3 regions of the Paenibacillus hamazuiensis genome follow, and region 3 is predicted to be linked to each of the others. Evidence: riboswitches for the same ligand, from Rfam matches in the RefSeq annotation. Region 3 holds a riboswitch; each other region holds the start of a gene.
The links. A riboswitch is a leader RNA that binds a small molecule or an ion and turns the genes downstream of it on or off. The one in region 3 is predicted to bind cyclic di-GMP.

Region 1 (5,780 bases), 6.3 Mb from region 3:
GAGATCACCGGCAGCGACATCGATCCAGCCGCGATCGATGTCGCCCTCGCCGCCGCGAAGGCGGCCGGGCTCGCAAGCGAGCTGCGCTTCCGCACCGAGCCCGTGGCGAAGATACGCCCGAGCGGCGACTACGGCTGCCTGATCACCAATCCGCCGTACGGCGAGCGGCTCGGCGATCAGCAGGAGGTCGAGCGGGCGCTTCGTCAGCTCGGCGGCATCACAGCGGCGATGCCGACCTGGAGCGTGTTCGTTCTGTCGCCAAGCCGGCAGCTCGAACACTATATGGGCCGCCCCGCGTCGCGCAAGCGCAAGCTGTACAACGGCCGGATCGAATGCCAGCTGTATCAATACTGGGCTGCCGGCGGCGTGTACAGCGTCGCGAAGAAATCGCCGGAGCCGAAGCTATGATGAACGTTTCATCATAGCCTTTTTTTCATGAGAATAAGCACATCACCGCCTTGATGCCCCCGCCGTAAACTCATCGCTGAAGACGCGGGCATCTCCGTTTAATTTAAAGCGATTGTACCGTTTAGCTCGACAGCCTGTTGTTTTTTACCAGCAGATCCGTTTCATGAACCAAATCGTTTAACATGTTTAAGGCCTTCTCCAAGCCGATTTGATCTTCTGCAAGTAAGGTCATGACGTCATTTATTGTATTGGAGTAGCTGCCTGGGACCATGCTGAATGAATCGGCGATGGCGGCAGCTCCTTTTTCGTTCATCCAGTAAGTTTCGTTAAGCGCAAACAAAACTTGATTCAGGCACGAGACTGACCTGAAACAACATCCGGCGATGTAAGATAAATCTTTTTTATATATCGCTTTTTTCCCGATCTCGAGAGAAAACGCCGCTTCCCATAAAAATTTTTGAATGATCGCTTTTTGCAAAAGGTGCGGATACGGTTTTGTTTTGGCTTTCATTTCCTCGATAACACCTGACGGATCCCATAACACCTTGCATAGCGCGATTTCAGCTAAATAAACGGCATTGGTAAATCCATGAGGATGCCCCGGCTGGTAGTCGATTGTGACCTCCCCCATAAGGCATTGGTCCATGACTTTGGACACTTTATTTAGATCGCGGTATATAAAATCGACCGGTGTTTGGTTCACTTGAAGCCAACCGCCGCCATTTATCCACGGTCCCCAGCCACCGATTTCCGTAATTAAGCCGTCCCTGCTATCGTCGTCCAAGCTGGAAGCCGCTCGGCGAAGTTGGGCAATGTCCAACCCGCTGCCCGGGCTATAATAAATTCCAATATCGATATCGGATTTGGGATTTTCAGTCCCCCTGGCTCTTGAACCGCCAAGAACCAGAGCCTGTACACCGCCGATTTGCTTAAGATTTTCGACAATTTTTGAAATAATATGTTGCACATCCATACCGCTCACTCCTTACCGAATATGACCATGAAAGATGCGTCGAGCATTCAAAACGTATATTTGTATTACTTACCATTCCTTATAATATACATTTATTCAAAAAAGCCGCCGGACCTGCGCCCCGAGGCGCAATTCCGAACGGCTTATCTTCCTTGTGATTATCCGTTTTGCTTCATCGTATCGACCAGCTTTTGCAGCACTTCGGCCGCTTGCTCGTACGGCACCTGGCAGGTGCCGGCCGCCTTATGGCCGCCCCCGCCGTTAGTCAGCATCAAAGCGCCCACGTCGGTCTTCGATGTCCGGTTGACGATGCTGTGCCCGCAAGCGAACACGCAGTTTTGTTTGTTCCGGCCGTCGACGATCCAAATGGAAATGTTTTGTTCCGGGTACAAAGCGTAAACCATGAAGCGGTTGCCCGGATAAATCGGGTCCACATCGCGCAGATCGGTAATGATCACATTGCCGTCCACCCGCGTATATTTGGCAAGCATTTCGCGGTATTCCTTGTCCAGCTCGAAATAACGCTTCACGCGCTCCTGAACGTCAGGCAGCTGCATGATCTCTTCGATCGACATCGTCGCGCAATGATCGACGAGTTCCTCCATCAGCTGATAATTGCTGATCCGGTAATCGCGGTAACGCCCCAAGCCGGTGCGGGCGTCCATTATAAAGGAAAGAAGGTCCCAACCCTTCGGATTCAAAATGTCCTCTCTGGAAAACTGTGCGGAATCCGCTTTATCGACGCCTTCCATGATGCTGTCGATATCGCCGAACTTTTCCTTTCCCCCGTAGTAATCATAGACGACGCGGGCAGCGCTCGGAGCGACGCGCACCTCGCCTTTCACGCCAGCCTGTTCGGCGGTTCGCTCGATCTCGCTCGAATGATGATCGAACCAGAGGCCACAGCCCGGTACGTAAGGCACATTCGCCAAAATATCGTTTTCCGTAACCTCAATCAATCCATCCTGCACATCTTTCGGATGGACGAATTTCATCTCGTCGATCATACCCAGTTTCTTGAACAGCATGGCGCATACAAGGCCGTCGAAATCCGAACGTGTAATCAATCGCATGTTGGCTCCCCCTCTTAGTTCCGCGGTACTATGTAATTTCATACTTCTTAATTATAAAGGCATGCCGGTTCATGCGACAATAAAATTTTACTAAATTTTAGGCTTCACTATTTTAAAAAAAACAGTCCCGGACCTGTATTGTCCGGGACGGTGCGATACGAAAAACGGACTACTCCACTCTCGGCTTGCCTGGGTCGCATGCAGGAGCCTTGATCTCCGATACCAGAGACAGCTTCGTCAAGTAATAACATTCTTCGCGGTACATATGGTCGGCCATGAGCGGCGATAAAGTGCCGAGCAGTTCGAGCTTCAAATCCATTTCCTCCAGCTCGCCAAGGAATTGCATGAACAACACCATCTCCAGCTCCACTTCCTTATTGAACCGGGATAAGGCGGGAAACTTGCCAATCTGCGCCCGCAAATATCCGGCAAGCTCCACCGCTTTGAAATAAAAGTCCTGGAAATGCTTCTCGAATGTTTGGCTCATCTCAATAAGCCGCTTCTCCGTAAAATCGAGGCTGCCGGCAATCGAAGCCGCATGACCGACTGCGTCGACCAGCCATACGATATGGTGGTGGGTTTCATGATATAAGGGCGGTAGTTCTCCGGCAACAAGAGCACCGAGAACGCGCAAATACTCCTCTACCTCGTTGACCATATGGTTGACAAACGTAGGCGGCAAGTTAAAATCAAATTGCTCCGTCAAATGGCGGCGCAGCAAATGGAGCTTGAAGGCGCGAATTTCTCCAGCCTTCTCATAGGCCGCCCTGTTTAGCCTGGCTATGTCCGGCGCCGAACCCCGCGCCGCTTCAAGCAGCCTGTCGAACGCTTCGATAAAGCCGGCGGCCCGGGCCGCCTCCGCCTGCTCTTTGACCGGCAGGGCGTTCAGAATGAAACGGGCATGGTCGCCGAGCACTTGCAGCCAAAAACGGTGTTCAAACAATGCGGATTCCAAATAAGCGGTTTGGTCCACGATTTTTCCTCCCAGATTAGGCTTTCTGAACGTATAGCACATTGTATGTGCATTCGCCCAGATAAGTGCCTTACCGGGGGATTACTTTATTTCTTCAAATTAAACCAGATGAGGCTGGGCCAGTCTTTCCTGCAAATAGCCGAACAACTTCAGAAAAAAATCGTGCCCCCGGTCCAAACGTACCGACAGCTTCACCTCGCCCTTCCAATAGATAGTGCATATGAAATGACTTTTACCGATCACCATTTCAAGGTCCCAGCACCTCTCGCGCAGCGGATATACTTCACAATTGATCGTGAGCTGCGGGCCCTCGTCGGAAGGAACGATTCCTATTTCGTCAGAACCCACCTTGGTATATACCGTTTGTTCGAACTGCATGTCCTCATCTCCCTCAAAAATATCATGCATCAACCAAATAAACCGGAGAGGGTCATGCAGCCCTCATCCTTCGGTAGCTGGCTGGCTTTGCGCAGATGCACTTTAGCCCCTGTAGCTTTGCGACGCTGATTTTCATCAGTTCTGCCGTTATCGGGATGACGCGAATGTTGTCGTACTTTGTAAACTTTTCTCCATAATTAGAATAAGGGATGAGGCAGGAAATTGGGATATTTCCAATTACCTATTTTATAAAAAATCAACAGAGCCGAAAGACCCAATTTAATCATCTGGACAGGTAAAAAGGAGAACCCGTGAGCCGGATTCTCCTTGAGACCCTACCATATGCATGCCGCAACTTTATTCATACAGATCTTCGTTCACCTGAATGACGTACATTTGCGTCGGTACATTTTTCACTTGAAGTTTGCCATTGTCGTCGTAACCGTTCACACCGTAATCGTTATCGTTAACAAATGCGATCGTATTTTTATCGATTACCGCAAGCCCTTCGATTTTCTCGTAAGGATAACCGAGCTTCGCGATATCGACAACCAGCTCTTTCGCTACCGGCACGATCCCCTGCTCTTTGAGCTGATCGGCGGAAAGCTTTTCGAAATCCTTTTCACTCGTTTCCGTGCCGAGCAGGTTCGTCGCCTTGGAGAAATCGGCTTTATAAATGCGCTTGAGCTGGACATCCGCTCCGGAATTTTTGTCGCGCTCGTCGACAAGCAGCACGTCGGCAGATACAGCGGCCAGATCGCTGATGACGACATCCTTCTGCGCGACTTTGGCGAACATTCCGGCATTTTCCGCGATGTATAAGTATTCGCCGACCGGTTTTTTGGTCGCCAGATCGATTTTCAAGATGCGTAGGTTACGCGATGCTTCCCCGGTTTTCTTGTCCGGATTGGCGAGCGGGCTTTGGATCGACGTGTACAAATATTTGCCGTCCGGAGTGATGGTGACGCCTTCGAAGCCGCGGTTCGATATCCGCTTGGCATAGACGGCGGGCAATGTATCGAAAATTTCCGTCTGTGCGCCGGCTTTGACCAAAGCGTCCTTCATCCCCTGCGGCACGTAGCGGCCGACGATCGTACCGTCACGTTTTACCTGCAAAATCGAAGGGCGGTATTCGTCGGACAGCCAGAACGTGTCGTCGGCAGGACTATATGCAATGCCTTCCAGATCGAGCCCGTCCGGATCGTAAGCAAGCTGCTTGGAGCCGGTGATGTCGTACGGAACCTCGTCCGGTCCTTCCAGGTTCGGCAGGCCGGTCAGATTGGCATTTTGCGTGACCTTGTCCGTTTTGCCGGCAGGCAGATGCAGCTGGATCGTCTCCAGCACCTCGATCGTTCCGTTCGACGCTTTGATTTTTTGAAGGCGCGGCACGAAGTTTTCCGCAGGGAAGGTGCGGAGCTTGTCCTTACCGAATTCTCCGTTAGGTCCGCGGTCCTCCACAACGTAAAATACGTCGGCAGGATCATTCGGCAGATGAACCATGCCCGAAAATCCTCCGTCTTTAATGCCGGCCGCGAGCTCGGACGGGTTTTTCCACTCGTGAACGGCTGCTACTTTAGGAACATCCTTAAGCCGGATGGACTGCGTCCACTCGTTCCATTCGACCTGCTTGCCGAGCGCTTCGCCGAGAGTGCGAAGCGGCACATAGGTGCTGCCGTCGATGATGACCGGGTCCTTGTCCGTTTTAACTTCCTTCCCGTTCGACCATAAGCCGAATTTGACGCCTACCGCCTTCATGCCGCCTTCCTCCGCACCGGCGATTTGCGCGCCGGCTAACGTCATTGCAGCCAGCGCTGCGATAAGCCATCTGCGTTTTTTAAACCATCTTTTCATTAAATGCCCCTCCCCATCATTATGCGAATGCACTCCAATCAGCATAATTTCGGCATGTTTCGGGAAGATGAGCGGGATATGAAGATTTTGTAAATAAAGCGATACAAGCCGAAAAGCAAAAAGA
Region 2 (5,780 bases), 650 kb from region 3:
AAAACAATTGCGTCTGACAGCGATCGGAGGGAGTAACGATGCTCACGTTATTAATCGTAGACGATGAGAGCAGCGTGGTAGAGACATTGGCCGTTGCGATTCCGTGGGCACAAATGGGCATCGAAGCGGTATACAAAGCGTTCTCCGCGAAGGAAGCGATAGATATTCTCAGCACGAACCCGGTCAATATCGTCATAACCGATATCAATATGCCGGTGACGTCAGGCCTCGATTTGGTCGGTACCATTCAAGCCAGATGGAAGCGGACCAGGTGCATATTGCTGTCCGGTCACGCGGAATTCGAATATGCGCAGATCGGCATTCAAAATCAAATCAGCGGGTATTTGCTGAAGCCGGTCAGCGACGAGGAACTGATGGCTTGCGTGAGCAAGGTCACCGCCGAAATCGAACGGGAAACCTCGCAGAACGATGCCTATGAACGGGCGATGAAGGTGCTTAGGGATCACCTCCCCCGGCTGAAGGGCGAGTTTCTGCACGATTTGCTGCAGGGGAAAAGATTGCCGGAGGAAGCGCTGCAAGAGAAGCTCAAGCTGCTTGAATTGCCGCTATCCGCCGGGAGCGATATATTGATGGCGCTTGTACGCTTTAAGGAAGATTTCAACGATTACAATCCTTTTGAAATGTCGCTGATGGAATTTGCCGTCGGAAATATGGCGGAGGAAACATTCGGGGAGCATTTCGAGGTTTGGCAGTGTAAGGACGTTCACGAATATTTGGTTCTTGTTCTTATTCCCAAGGATGGCAGTATGCATAATGGTGACAACGCACTTGTGGAACAAACCGCGAACCAATTTCAAGCGAATGTGCAGCAATATTTGAAAAAACGAATCTCCGTACTTGTCGGGCAGTGGGGAACGTTTCCGGGATCGCTGACGAATTTGTACAATAACCTGCTTCTCGTGTTCCGAACCCGATTCGGGTCGGAGCAAAGCCTTCCTCTGTATATGATGAGCAGCTCCGATACCGTCGAGATCCAGATGCTGAGCAGGCTTTACGAGCCTCCTACTCTGATGCATCTACTCGAAGCGGGGCATTGGGAAGCTGTCGAGAATAAGCTGGAAGCTGCCCTGGATGAATTGGAGCAGCAATGGGCCGAATCATCCGAGCATATTACGGAAGCGTTCTTCTTTATATTCTCTTCGTTTTCCTTCATCGCTCATAAAAACGGGAAGAAACTTGCGGATATCATCGACGATGAATACGTGAAAGGGAAGGGTTTAACCCCGTCGACGACCGTCAAGCATTTGCGGGAATGGGTTCGCAGTGTGTACGGCAAGTTTCATGCCAGCGCCTTGCAGGAGTCAAGGACGGCCAGAACGAACATTGTGAAGGAAGCGCAAAAATATATATTGGCTCATTTGTCGCAAAATATTTCCTTGCAGGAAATTTCCGACCAATTGAGGCTGCACCCTGCATACCTGTCCCGGGTTTATAAGCTCGAAACCGGAGAAAACATAAGCGAATATATAACCAGGCTCAAATTGGAAAAATCCGCACAGCTGCTGACGCTGAGCACGATGAAAATATATGAGATTTCCATAGAGGTCGGATACCAAAACCCGAATTATTTCAACAAAGTGTTTAAAAAGCATTTTGGGCTTACCCCTCAGGAATACCGGACCGCTAAAGCGCAGTCGTAGAGGCTGAATGTATCCATACAGATGTAAAGCAAAATAAAAAATACAAATTTTATTAAAATAAAAAAATCGCGGTCATATGACCGCGATTGCTTGTCTTGAAAAGTATCGAGACGACAGGATTTGAACCTGCGACCTCTTGGTCCCGAACCAAGCGCTCTACCAAGCTGAGCCACGTCTCGAAGATTTGAAAAGCATATAGCGAGCTGCATGGCGCGCCCGATACGATTCGAACGTACGACCTGCAGTTTAGGAAACTGTCGCTCTATCCTGCTGAGCTACGGGCGCGCAGCGAAATTAATAATATCACATCATAAAGAGATTGTAAAGATCTTTTATGGGCGTTGGCACCATTTACATGCCGTCTGCGGAATCACGGGATGTTCTTCCCGCGAAGCCGGCGAAAAAATTGCGTCAGCATGGAGCTGCATTCTTCCTGCAAAATCCCGCTTATGACTTCCGTACGATGGTTGAACCTTTCCTCCTGCAGCAAATTCATAAGCGTTCCTGCGCAGCCGGCCTTCGGGTCCGGAGTTCCGTAAATCACTTGACTGATTCGGGATTGCACGATCGCGCCGGCACACATCGGGCAAGGCTCAAGCGTAACGTACAGCCTGCAATCCGTCAGCCGCCAGGCCTTAAGGTATTCGCTGGCTTCGCGAATCGCCAGCAGCTCTGCATGGGCAAGTGGGTCCGCGGCGGTTTCCCGCAAATTATGGCCGCGCCCGATGATTTGATCGTTCCAAACGATAACCGCGCCTATGGGCACCTCTTGTTTTTCTTCCGCCAAACGAGCTTCCTTTATAGCTTCCCTCATGTACATTTCATGTGTATGTATCTGCAAAACGGCACCTCTGGACGCATAGTGGATACGAAACGAACATGCATTCGTTGTTAACATGTTGTGGATAACCCTGTGGATAAACGGCGGATTATTCACATTTTATTGTAGGGGATTGTGGGTAGAATCTCAAGCAACGAAACTGTATCCGGTCATTATGAAAACAATGTAAATTGTTTGAAAACCTATTGAAAACGGATTTTTTTCTCGATATACTGAGTCTATATTCATAGGAACAATTACCTATATAGATACCGATAATAGCAAACTTGCCGAAAGGCAAGGACGCAAAGTCAAAGGGTCTAAGGTTCCAATTGAGGAGCGATGACAGCCTGGCTGCCGGGTTAACGTGTGCTGTATGCTCGTACTGTACATGAGGCGGTGCAAAGCTGTCTTCGGCGATTCCGGAGGCGGCTTTTTTCCTATATCGATAAGGAAGGGTGGTTTTGGTAATGAGGTCGATGCCTGCGTTCAGAAAAAAAGCCCAATTTGAGTTTGCCCCGGAAAAATATCAAAGTCCGGCTGGAATTTTGCTGAACAGCCGAACGGTGGTAGAGAAAAACGATTATGTGTCCACAGGAGTATTGTCGTACGCCGAAGGCGATATTCTTGAAGTTGAACTGAACAACTATAACGTATTCGAGCTTGGGGACAGCGTCAAATTAACCGTTTATTCGCCGGGCGGAATTTACATGTTCGGTTCGACCGTCGTTGCCAAAGACCATGGAGCCTTAATGTTCATCAATCCGCCGAGCAATCAGAAACGTTTTGCCGAAAAAAGGGACCATCCCCGCGTTCCGGTATCGCAGGAAGGCCGCATCCGCTCGCTGATTTCTCCCGAGCCGTCCGCTGGCGGTCTACATGAAGACATTATGCTGAATATTGAGAATATCAGTGTAAGCGGTCTTGGATTTACGGTGGGGCACGAGGTGCAATTGGACCCGCAGATGCGAATTGAAATCGAGATGGACCTCGGAATGCCGATTCCGTGCATTGCCGAAATTATCCGCAAGGAACCGTCTCAGGGCGGTGTTTATTATGGCGCCAAATACGTCGAATTAAGCGGGGACAAAGCGAATTCGCTCAGGGCATTTGTGCTGAAAAAGCAGGTGGAGACGCATTTCAGCAAGAAAAAGGAAGCTCAGGCCAAACGTATGTTCAAGTAACTTATTTGCAAGCTCCGCATACCGTTGATTCGGGTGGCGGGGCTTTTTTAACGCACCTGGAAAGGAAATGGATAGATTTATTGTGAAAAGAGAAGAGCAAATGTATAATAGTTGTGTTTGACGTTATTGAAACTTGAGGAGTTGTTAAATATATGGGGCTTTCATGTGGTATTGTCGGACTTCCCAACGTGGGCAAATCGACGTTGTTTAATGCGATTACGCAGGCGGGGGCGGAGTCGGCCAACTATCCTTTCTGTACGATAGATCCGAACGTAGGCGTCGTTGAGGTGCCGGACGAGCGGCTGCAAAAGCTGGCCGACATCGTCACGCCGAACCGCATCGTGCCGACGGCGTTCGAGTTTGTAGATATTGCCGGGCTCGTGAAGGGCGCAAGCAAGGGCGAGGGGCTTGGCAACAAATTTCTCGCGCACATCCGCGAGGTGGACGCCATCGTGCATGTGGTGCGGTGCTTCCAGGATGAGAATATCACGCACGTCTCCGGCAAGGTCGATCCGATCAGCGATATCGAGACGATCAATCTGGAGCTGATTTTGGCGGATATCGAATCCGTTGAAAAGCGTATTGAGCGTTCGCGGAAAAATATGAAGGGCGGCGACAAAAAATACGCTCAGGAAGTGGAATGTCTGGACCGTATCAAAGAGGCGCTCTATAACGACAAGCCGGCGCGCAGCGTCGAGTTGGACGACGAAGAGAAGCTGCTCCTCCGCGATCTGCATCTGATCACGATGAAGCCGGTGCTGTATGCGGCGAACGTCAGCGAAGCGGAAGTGGCGAATGCGGACGGTAATCCGTATGTGCAGAAGGTGCGCGAATACGCGGCGCAGGAAGGCGCCGAGGTCGTTCCGATCAGCGCCAAGGTGGAGGCGGAAATCGCCGAGCTGGAAGGCGAAGACAAGGAGATGTTCCTGGAGGAGCTCGGCATTCAGGAATCCGGCCTCAACCGGCTCATCCGCGCGGCATACAAGCTGCTCGGATTGTACACGTATTTTACGGCCGGAGTACAGGAAGTGCGCGCTTGGACGATCCGCAAAGGCATGAAAGCTCCTCAGGCGGCAGGCGTCATCCATACCGATTTCGAACGCGGCTTTATCCGTGCGGAAGTGGTCGGCTACGAGGATCTGGTCGGAAGCGGTTCGATGAACGCGGCCAAAGAAAAAGGTTTGCTCCGTCTGGAAGGCAAGGAATACGTCGTGCAGGACGGAGATGTCATGCACTTCCGTTTTAACGTTTAACGGATCATGTATAATATATATAGAATGAGCAACAGGAGGTGAATCCACATGTTGGATAAATTGCAGGCATTGGCCGACCGATATGAAAAGCTGAGCGAACTTCTGTGCGATCCGGATGTAGCGAGCGATCCGAAGCGGCTGCGCGAGTATTCGAAGGAGCAGTCGGATATGCAGGAAGCATACGAAGCTTATACCGAATATAAAAGCGTCGTGCAGCAGCTGGATGCGGCGAAAGAGATGCTAGGCGAGAAGCTCGACGACGAGATGCGCGAGATGGTGAAGATGGAGCTTGACGAGTTGTCCGAACGCAAGCAGCAGCTGGAGGACCGGCTTCACATTCTGATGCTGCCGAAAGACCCGAACGACGACAAAAACGTCATTGTGGAGATCCGCGGCGCGGCGGGCGGAGACGAGGCGGCGCTGTTCGCGGCCGATCTGTACCGCATGTATACGAAATATGCCGATTCCCAAGGCTGGAAAACCGAAGTGCTGGACATGAATGCGAGCGATTTGGGCGGATTCAAGGAAATCGTGTTTATGATCACCGGCAAAGGCGCCTACAGCAAGCTCAAATACGAGAGCGGCGCTCACCGCGTGCAGCGGATTCCGGTGACCGAATCCGGAGGGCGTATCCACACCTCAACTTCGACCGTCGTGGTCATGCCGGAGGCGGAGGAAGTCGAAATCGAAATCAACGAAAACGACATTCGCGTCGATACGTTTTGTTCCAGCGGTGCGGGCGGTCAGTCCGTCAACACGACGAAGTCGGCCGTGCGCGTGACGCATATTCCGACGGGGATCGTGGCGACGTGCCAGGACGGCAAATCGCAAAACTCGAACAAGGAAAAGGCGCTGCAGGTTC
Region 3 (5,780 bases):
TTCAAGATCTTCGCGTTTATTTTGACGTCGAGCTGACGGTAAAAGCAGGCATTAACGAATTGCATCAGGAAATGTCCGAGAAAGAATTGATCGACTTGGCCGAACGAAAGATTGAAGAACAAATCCGCCATACTTACCGGAAGGGTTTTGAGCGAAAGGTCGATGTTTATAGTCTCGGCGAGTCGTTGTTTCGACGCTATCCCACGGTATGGCACCGGATTGAAGACGAAAATCATTTTGTGCTGCATGAGGATTCTTTACGAAACATACGAATCCATGTTCAACTGACCAATACGGGGAGGTACAAGTTAAAGCCCAGTCAAGCCTAGATGTTGAAAATTCCGATTTTCAAATGATGGATTCGCGGCGCGATTGATACATCCGATCAATCGCGCTTCCACGTCGGCAGCAATGCCGTAACCATTTTACATCCATCAAGCTTTCTCTCTGAAGACAACCTCCTATTCCATTTCGGACAATTTCGTATCGGATTCCATCCATAGCAGTTCCTTGAACAAAAAAGCAACAAACTCTTCTTCAAGTCCCATGTTCCAAGCTGTCGCTATACATTCGAGCAGTTGCTCCTTGCTAAGCAGCCTCGTGGCAACCCTCCCCCTTATTTCTCGCATTCCATTCTCAGTCTGTTGACTTACGTTTTCCAATAGTCGAGTCATTCTTGTAATCTCCTTGGAAAGCTGGACCACTTGATTATGGCTCAAGCCGATTTCCTGCCGCTTCCCATACAATACGGTCTGCGCAGCGATCATGAAATGATGCATGACTTCTGACTCCTTTTTATCGAATATTGGCTTAAAGGAATTTGTGACAAAATAAACTCCGTGGAAAATTATATCGCAAAGATTTTCAAGGTACAATCAATTGAATAGACTGTAGTTTAAGAGTACTCCATCCCTCCGACTGCTTTGACTACACTTTACTATAGAGAGGGGTTGTGAGGGACATTATGTCTACCTTTGCACAAATAGTCGGAGCAAAAATTCGCTTATACCGCTTGGAGCAAAATTTGACTCAGGAAAAACTAGCCGAATCGATCGGCATGGCCGCGACATATCTTGGTCAGATTGAACGCGGCGAAAAAAACGTCAAACTTCAAACGATTGAAAAAATTGCTTTGGCATTACATATGAGCGTATACGATTTATTCAGCGACGAGAAAGAGTCCTATCTGCAACAAAAAAGATGGTTATGGGCCAGCATTCTCTTATTGCTCAAACACAACGATGCCAAACAGCGACAAGCGTATCGTATTTTACGGGAACTGTTGGAACCGGCAACCGAAGATTCGTAAAAAGTGATTCAAGCTATGAAAAAAGCAAGCGGTTGGGACGATCTGAACCAACCGCTTGCTGCTTATTTACCGCGATTCTCTATGTTAAATGGCAAGTCTTTACCGATTTTTTGGATAAATACGGTTTCTTAGGAACACCCGTTTGGAAGGAGTTGGCGCTTTTTGCGCGAATTATTGGGTATAAAGAAGGATTTTGTCGTAAATGATCTAACTTCATTCAAAAGGGGGAGGTTCTATTCGTAGGTCCTCAGGCTGATCCCTTTCTTTCAGGATCATAAAAAACGAAACGGCAAACCCATTGAAAAATGGGGGCGCAAAACTTCAGGCCTAAGGATGATATCTATGGTAGCTGGGTTGCCGAAATGATGCTTCCGAGCTCAAAGCTGCCCCAGATCGGGGTGGCTTCTTATTTTGATTCTCAGCAAAGGGAGTAGCCTCGATGCCGAATATTGAACAATTAATAGTACAAAACGATTTTTATCATGTGTTCCAGCCCATCTTGGGGTTTCCCGAAAAGAGAATCCTTGGTTACGAGGCCCTCATTCGCAGTAACTCCAACATGAATCCGGATCTTTTATTTCAGCGCGCCATGGAGCAGAACAAGTTGTTCGAAGTCGATTCTTTTTCAATTTTCCAGGCGATTTCAGCCTACTTTGAATTTCCGGGCTCACGTGAACATAACCTGTTGTTTATTAACATATTCCCTTCAACTTTGGTCTCGCCTTTATTTATCGACTTACTCGACTCCCTTGCCGAGCGATTCGAGCTATATAGAAACCAAATCGTATTTGAGATTAACGAGTCCATTTATGAGGGCCTCTTATGGAAAAGCGCTTCTTTCAGAGATGCCATCCGATTGCTGCGTGAACTGAATTTCCTGATAGCCCTGGACGATGTAGGAGATGGAACAACTTCTTTTCGAAATATTGTGGACGTCTCGCCTGATTTTATCAAAATCGACCGATTCTTTGCTTCTGACTTGAGTACATCCAGGAAAAAACAAAAAGTTGTCGCACTGTTTGCCGAGTACTGCAATAACGAGGCCAATCTGATCCTGGAAGGAATCGAAAAAGAAGAGGATTTGGATACCGCGCTGTCTTTGGGTATCAAGATGGGACAAGGCTATTTATTCGGAAAACCGAATCGGTTAACGTAAACGGTTGAACGTGAAGTCTCACCCGAACACGAAGGAGTAATCAGGATGCAGGATAAACTGAACTATTTCCGCAAAGCAACGCTCTCTTTAAAAATTTCAGAGTTTGAAGTTCCGCCCATGCAGGATTTGTTGATCATCGGAAAAAAAGCCCCGATCGGGCCGGAAGCGGTAAAGCGAATGGCGCAGGCGCTATCGCCGGAACAATTTACAATCGTTAAACTGGAGCACGCCAAAATTGAAGCGGTCTTGATTCGGAACTCCCTTCTTCAAATGTTGGACGAACGTTTGCTGATGCAAATCATAATGGAAGAAGCGGACCGGTTGATCAGCGACAACATGGTGCTTCGTTCCGAACTGAAAATTTCGGTATCGGTTCAGCGGGAGGTGGAGTTACAATGAAGGTGGCGGAATTCATGTCATCCCCCGTCTATACGGTTTCAACTGAAAGAAGCGTCCAGCATGTGTCGGATGTAATGAATGAACTTGAAATCGGTTCGTTGGCCGTCACAGATCATGGGACAATCGTAGGAATTATTACGTCGCGGGACATCCGCTCTTCCCACCCCAATCGGATTGCAGCCGACGCAATGACCCCAAGCCCGATCAGCATTTCGCCTGACCAATTTGCTTGGGAAGCGTTGGAATTGATGGAGCGGCATCGCATTGAACGACTTCTTGTCGTCCATGAAGATCGGGTACTCGGGATCGTGACCCGCGAGAAGCTTCAAATCAAACTGAACCAGCTCGTTGACCCTCTAACGGGACTGTACCGCGCACCTTATATCCAACATATCGGCGAACATTTTCTGAACCGTCGCCAACATTTCCGTTTGCTCTTTATTGATCTCAATAATTTCGGTGAAATCAACAAATTGCACGGGCATCCGGTAGGGGACGATTTTCTTGTCGAGTTCTCCAATCGCTTGCGTGCATTAACGAGCGAACAGGATTACGTATGCAGGTACGCAGGGGATGAGTTTGTTGTGATTACATGCCGGAATGAGCACGAGGCCTTGCAATTAGAAACTGCCCTGTCCCAACCCGTCGTCATTCATAACGTTACATTATCCGCATCGGTGGGAATCATAAACGGCTATCTCGTACCTGACTTTTTTTCGCTGCCTTTTCGAGAATTGATCAGCAGAGCCAGTCTTCTATCCACTTCTTTGAAGCAAAAATCTCTTGCATGATAGAAAACTCGACTTTTTGCTAAACTTGGGAGCGTAAAAAGCGTCAAGCATTCTGACACGCTTCCTCAGCGTGAACAGAAGGTTGGCGCTATTATTTTATTATGGATGGTTCAATCCTGTATATTTTTCTTCTCCCAAAGTCTTCTGAACCAGGCCAAACCGAGCAACGCCGCGGGAATGCAAACCAATACCGTCAGCGCCGAAAAAATGATCGAAGTCGATAAAGCGTGCGTCAATTCCTGCAGGTTGGGCGCAACCCATATGCTCATTAATAGCAGCAAGAAGCCTACGGGGAGTACGATCGGACGGTAATCCCGGAGCTCCATCCATTGAGCAGTGCCCAATACGCTTACATAAAAGAAAACACATATTTTAACGAACGCCCCCAATACCCAAATGGCCATAAAAATCGACTCCAGGTGCGTAAAGAAATCGGCCAGGTTGATGTATCTGGCGACAATCAGAAAGGGATAGGTATAGTTTCCTGTTATATCCCCCAACAGCAACAGCGTTGCCAGGTTGGATGACACAAGCGTCACAATGACGGCCAGCAAAGTGATCGCCATGCTTTTTTTCACTTTTCCCGCACGGTTTGCAAATGGAATTAAAAACGACACCGTCAGAAATTCGCTGAACCATGCTTGCAATACAACCGCACCGGAGAGGGAAGGCCCGATACCTTCTCCCATGATCGGCAGCATCTTCAGAATATGAAGCTCCGGAAGAAGGGGGAGGATCAGAAGCAGAAAAAGAAGCGCAAAAACAGGAATAAATAGATCGGCGAATCTCGCAATGATTTCCACGCCGCTGCGAACTACAACGGCGCATACAAGCACCATGCTCCCGGATACTACCAGCAACGGCGTTTGGACAAGAAACGCTCCGACTACAAATTCGCCGTATTCCCTCACGATGACGCCGCCTAAATACAAATAGTACAACAGAAGAATCAACCCAAACACTTTTCCCAACATTCGACCTAGAATGCGTTCGCCTGCCTGAACGAGATTTTCGCCCGGAAACAATCGGTGAATGCCGAGCGCAATCCAGATTGCAATGACCCCGCTGAATGCCCACATCGGAGAAATCCACAAATCCTGCTTGGCAAATTTATATGTAATTGCCGGCGTGCTTAATATAGCCGTCGGAGTTACCGCCAAATACATCATTTTTCCGATTTGCAGGACGGATATGTTTTCTTTTTTCATCACCCATCACCCGCTCCTTTGTAAGGCGAGCTTCTCCAGCAAGTTCACCAGCGGTTTGTAAATAACATCCATCCACTCCGTAGGACCCGGCATTTGGGGATCAAGAACAAGCAGGATTGCCAATATCGCCCCCAATCCGGTCAGGACGCCATAAGCCGTCTTCTCCCTCTTGGTATAAGAAGGCATGGCGCGCCAATCATGCAAAATCATTAAAGCGAGCACCGCGGCAACGCCCAGCAATCCCCCCCATATCATGATCCAATGTCACCTCTGTTCCGGCTTAAATATGCTTTTGTTGGTCATGCCGGGACGGACAACTTTGACCTTGGCTTGTACGTTGACTTCCAAATGGGAATAAAGATCGTCCCAGCGGTCCTTGTTTCGGTTCCACTCCCTCGGGTACTTCCGATAGAAGGCGTCCGCGAAATTGAAAATATCGGCTTTCATCTCTTTTTGCGCGCGTTTTAGCGCCATTTGAATGCGACGTTTAATATCGTCTTCGAGCTCGCGCTCCAACTCGCTGATATGGTCCGGCACGGAAAGATCAAGATCCGATGTATTTTCGATGATGTCGTCCCGGGTCTCGATCCGAACCGTCAGGCTCCATTGCCTCCCTTGAATATGCGGGATTAACTCGGTGCGGCTTTTGAGCAACTGAAGCGACACGAGTCCCTTGCCTTTGCCCGGGGAAACGGTCACCGTCGCTTTTTTCACTTCGTTTCTCAACCACATGATTCCCCGCGTCTCGGCATCGTTCATTCGTCCGATCATCTTGCCGTTTTTCAGGACTGCCGAGCCGATAATGTATGCGAATGCGGCCTGTTTTCCATCGCCAGGCTTGATTTCTACCCAGGGAATGACAGCCGATCTGGATCTTCCCGCCATCATTTCGGCCAGTTCTTTTATCGTAATATTCA

Region 1: linked by a shared signal. The riboswitch ahead of MYS68_RS05340 (hypothetical protein) and the one ahead of MYS68_RS33355 (EAL domain-containing protein) in region 3 are both predicted to bind cyclic di-GMP.
Region 2: linked by a shared signal. The riboswitch ahead of MYS68_RS30230 (PilZ domain-containing protein) and the one ahead of MYS68_RS33355 (EAL domain-containing protein) in region 3 are both predicted to bind cyclic di-GMP.

The regions. Positions count from the first base shown of each region.
Region 1 is NZ_JALRMO010000001.1:1,275,468-1,281,247, reverse strand. Features, by position in the region: gene MYS68_RS05360 (THUMP domain-containing class I SAM-dependent RNA methyltransferase) at 1-408, shown strand, start outside; gene MYS68_RS05355 (nucleotidyltransferase family protein) at 530-1,381, opposite strand; gene MYS68_RS05350 (DHH family phosphoesterase) at 1,540-2,454, opposite strand; gene MYS68_RS05345 (DUF2935 domain-containing protein) at 2,624-3,427, opposite strand; gene MYS68_RS05340 (hypothetical protein) at 3,527-3,805, opposite strand; cyclic di-GMP riboswitch class I at 3,875-3,961, opposite strand; gene MYS68_RS05335 (esterase-like activity of phytase family protein) at 4,163-5,656, opposite strand.
Region 2 is NZ_JALRMO010000001.1:6,895,669-6,901,448, forward strand. Features, by position in the region: gene MYS68_RS30205 (sensor histidine kinase) at 1-36, shown strand, start outside; gene MYS68_RS30210 (response regulator transcription factor) at 39-1,661, shown strand; tRNA gene MYS68_RS30215 (tRNA-Pro) at 1,767-1,840, opposite strand; tRNA gene MYS68_RS30220 (tRNA-Arg) at 1,870-1,946, opposite strand; gene tadA (tRNA adenosine(34) deaminase TadA) at 2,032-2,559, opposite strand; cyclic di-GMP riboswitch class I at 2,752-2,843, shown strand; gene MYS68_RS30230 (PilZ domain-containing protein) at 2,952-3,665, shown strand; gene ychF (redox-regulated ATPase YchF) at 3,818-4,918, shown strand; gene prfA (peptide chain release factor 1) at 4,967-5,780, shown strand, end outside.
Region 3 is NZ_JALRMO010000001.1:7,547,978-7,553,757, forward strand. Features, by position in the region: gene MYS68_RS33340 (Ger(x)C family spore germination protein) at 1-329, shown strand, start outside; gene MYS68_RS33345 (hypothetical protein) at 462-779, opposite strand; gene MYS68_RS33350 (helix-turn-helix domain-containing protein) at 965-1,309, shown strand; cyclic di-GMP riboswitch class I at 1,588-1,671, shown strand; gene MYS68_RS33355 (EAL domain-containing protein) at 1,749-2,465, shown strand; gene MYS68_RS33360 (hypothetical protein) at 2,511-2,864, shown strand; gene MYS68_RS33365 (GGDEF domain-containing protein) at 2,861-3,655, shown strand; gene MYS68_RS33370 (GerAB/ArcD/ProY family transporter) at 3,766-4,863, opposite strand; gene MYS68_RS33375 (hypothetical protein) at 4,870-5,118, opposite strand; gene MYS68_RS33380 (Ger(x)C family spore germination protein) at 5,128-5,780, opposite strand, start outside.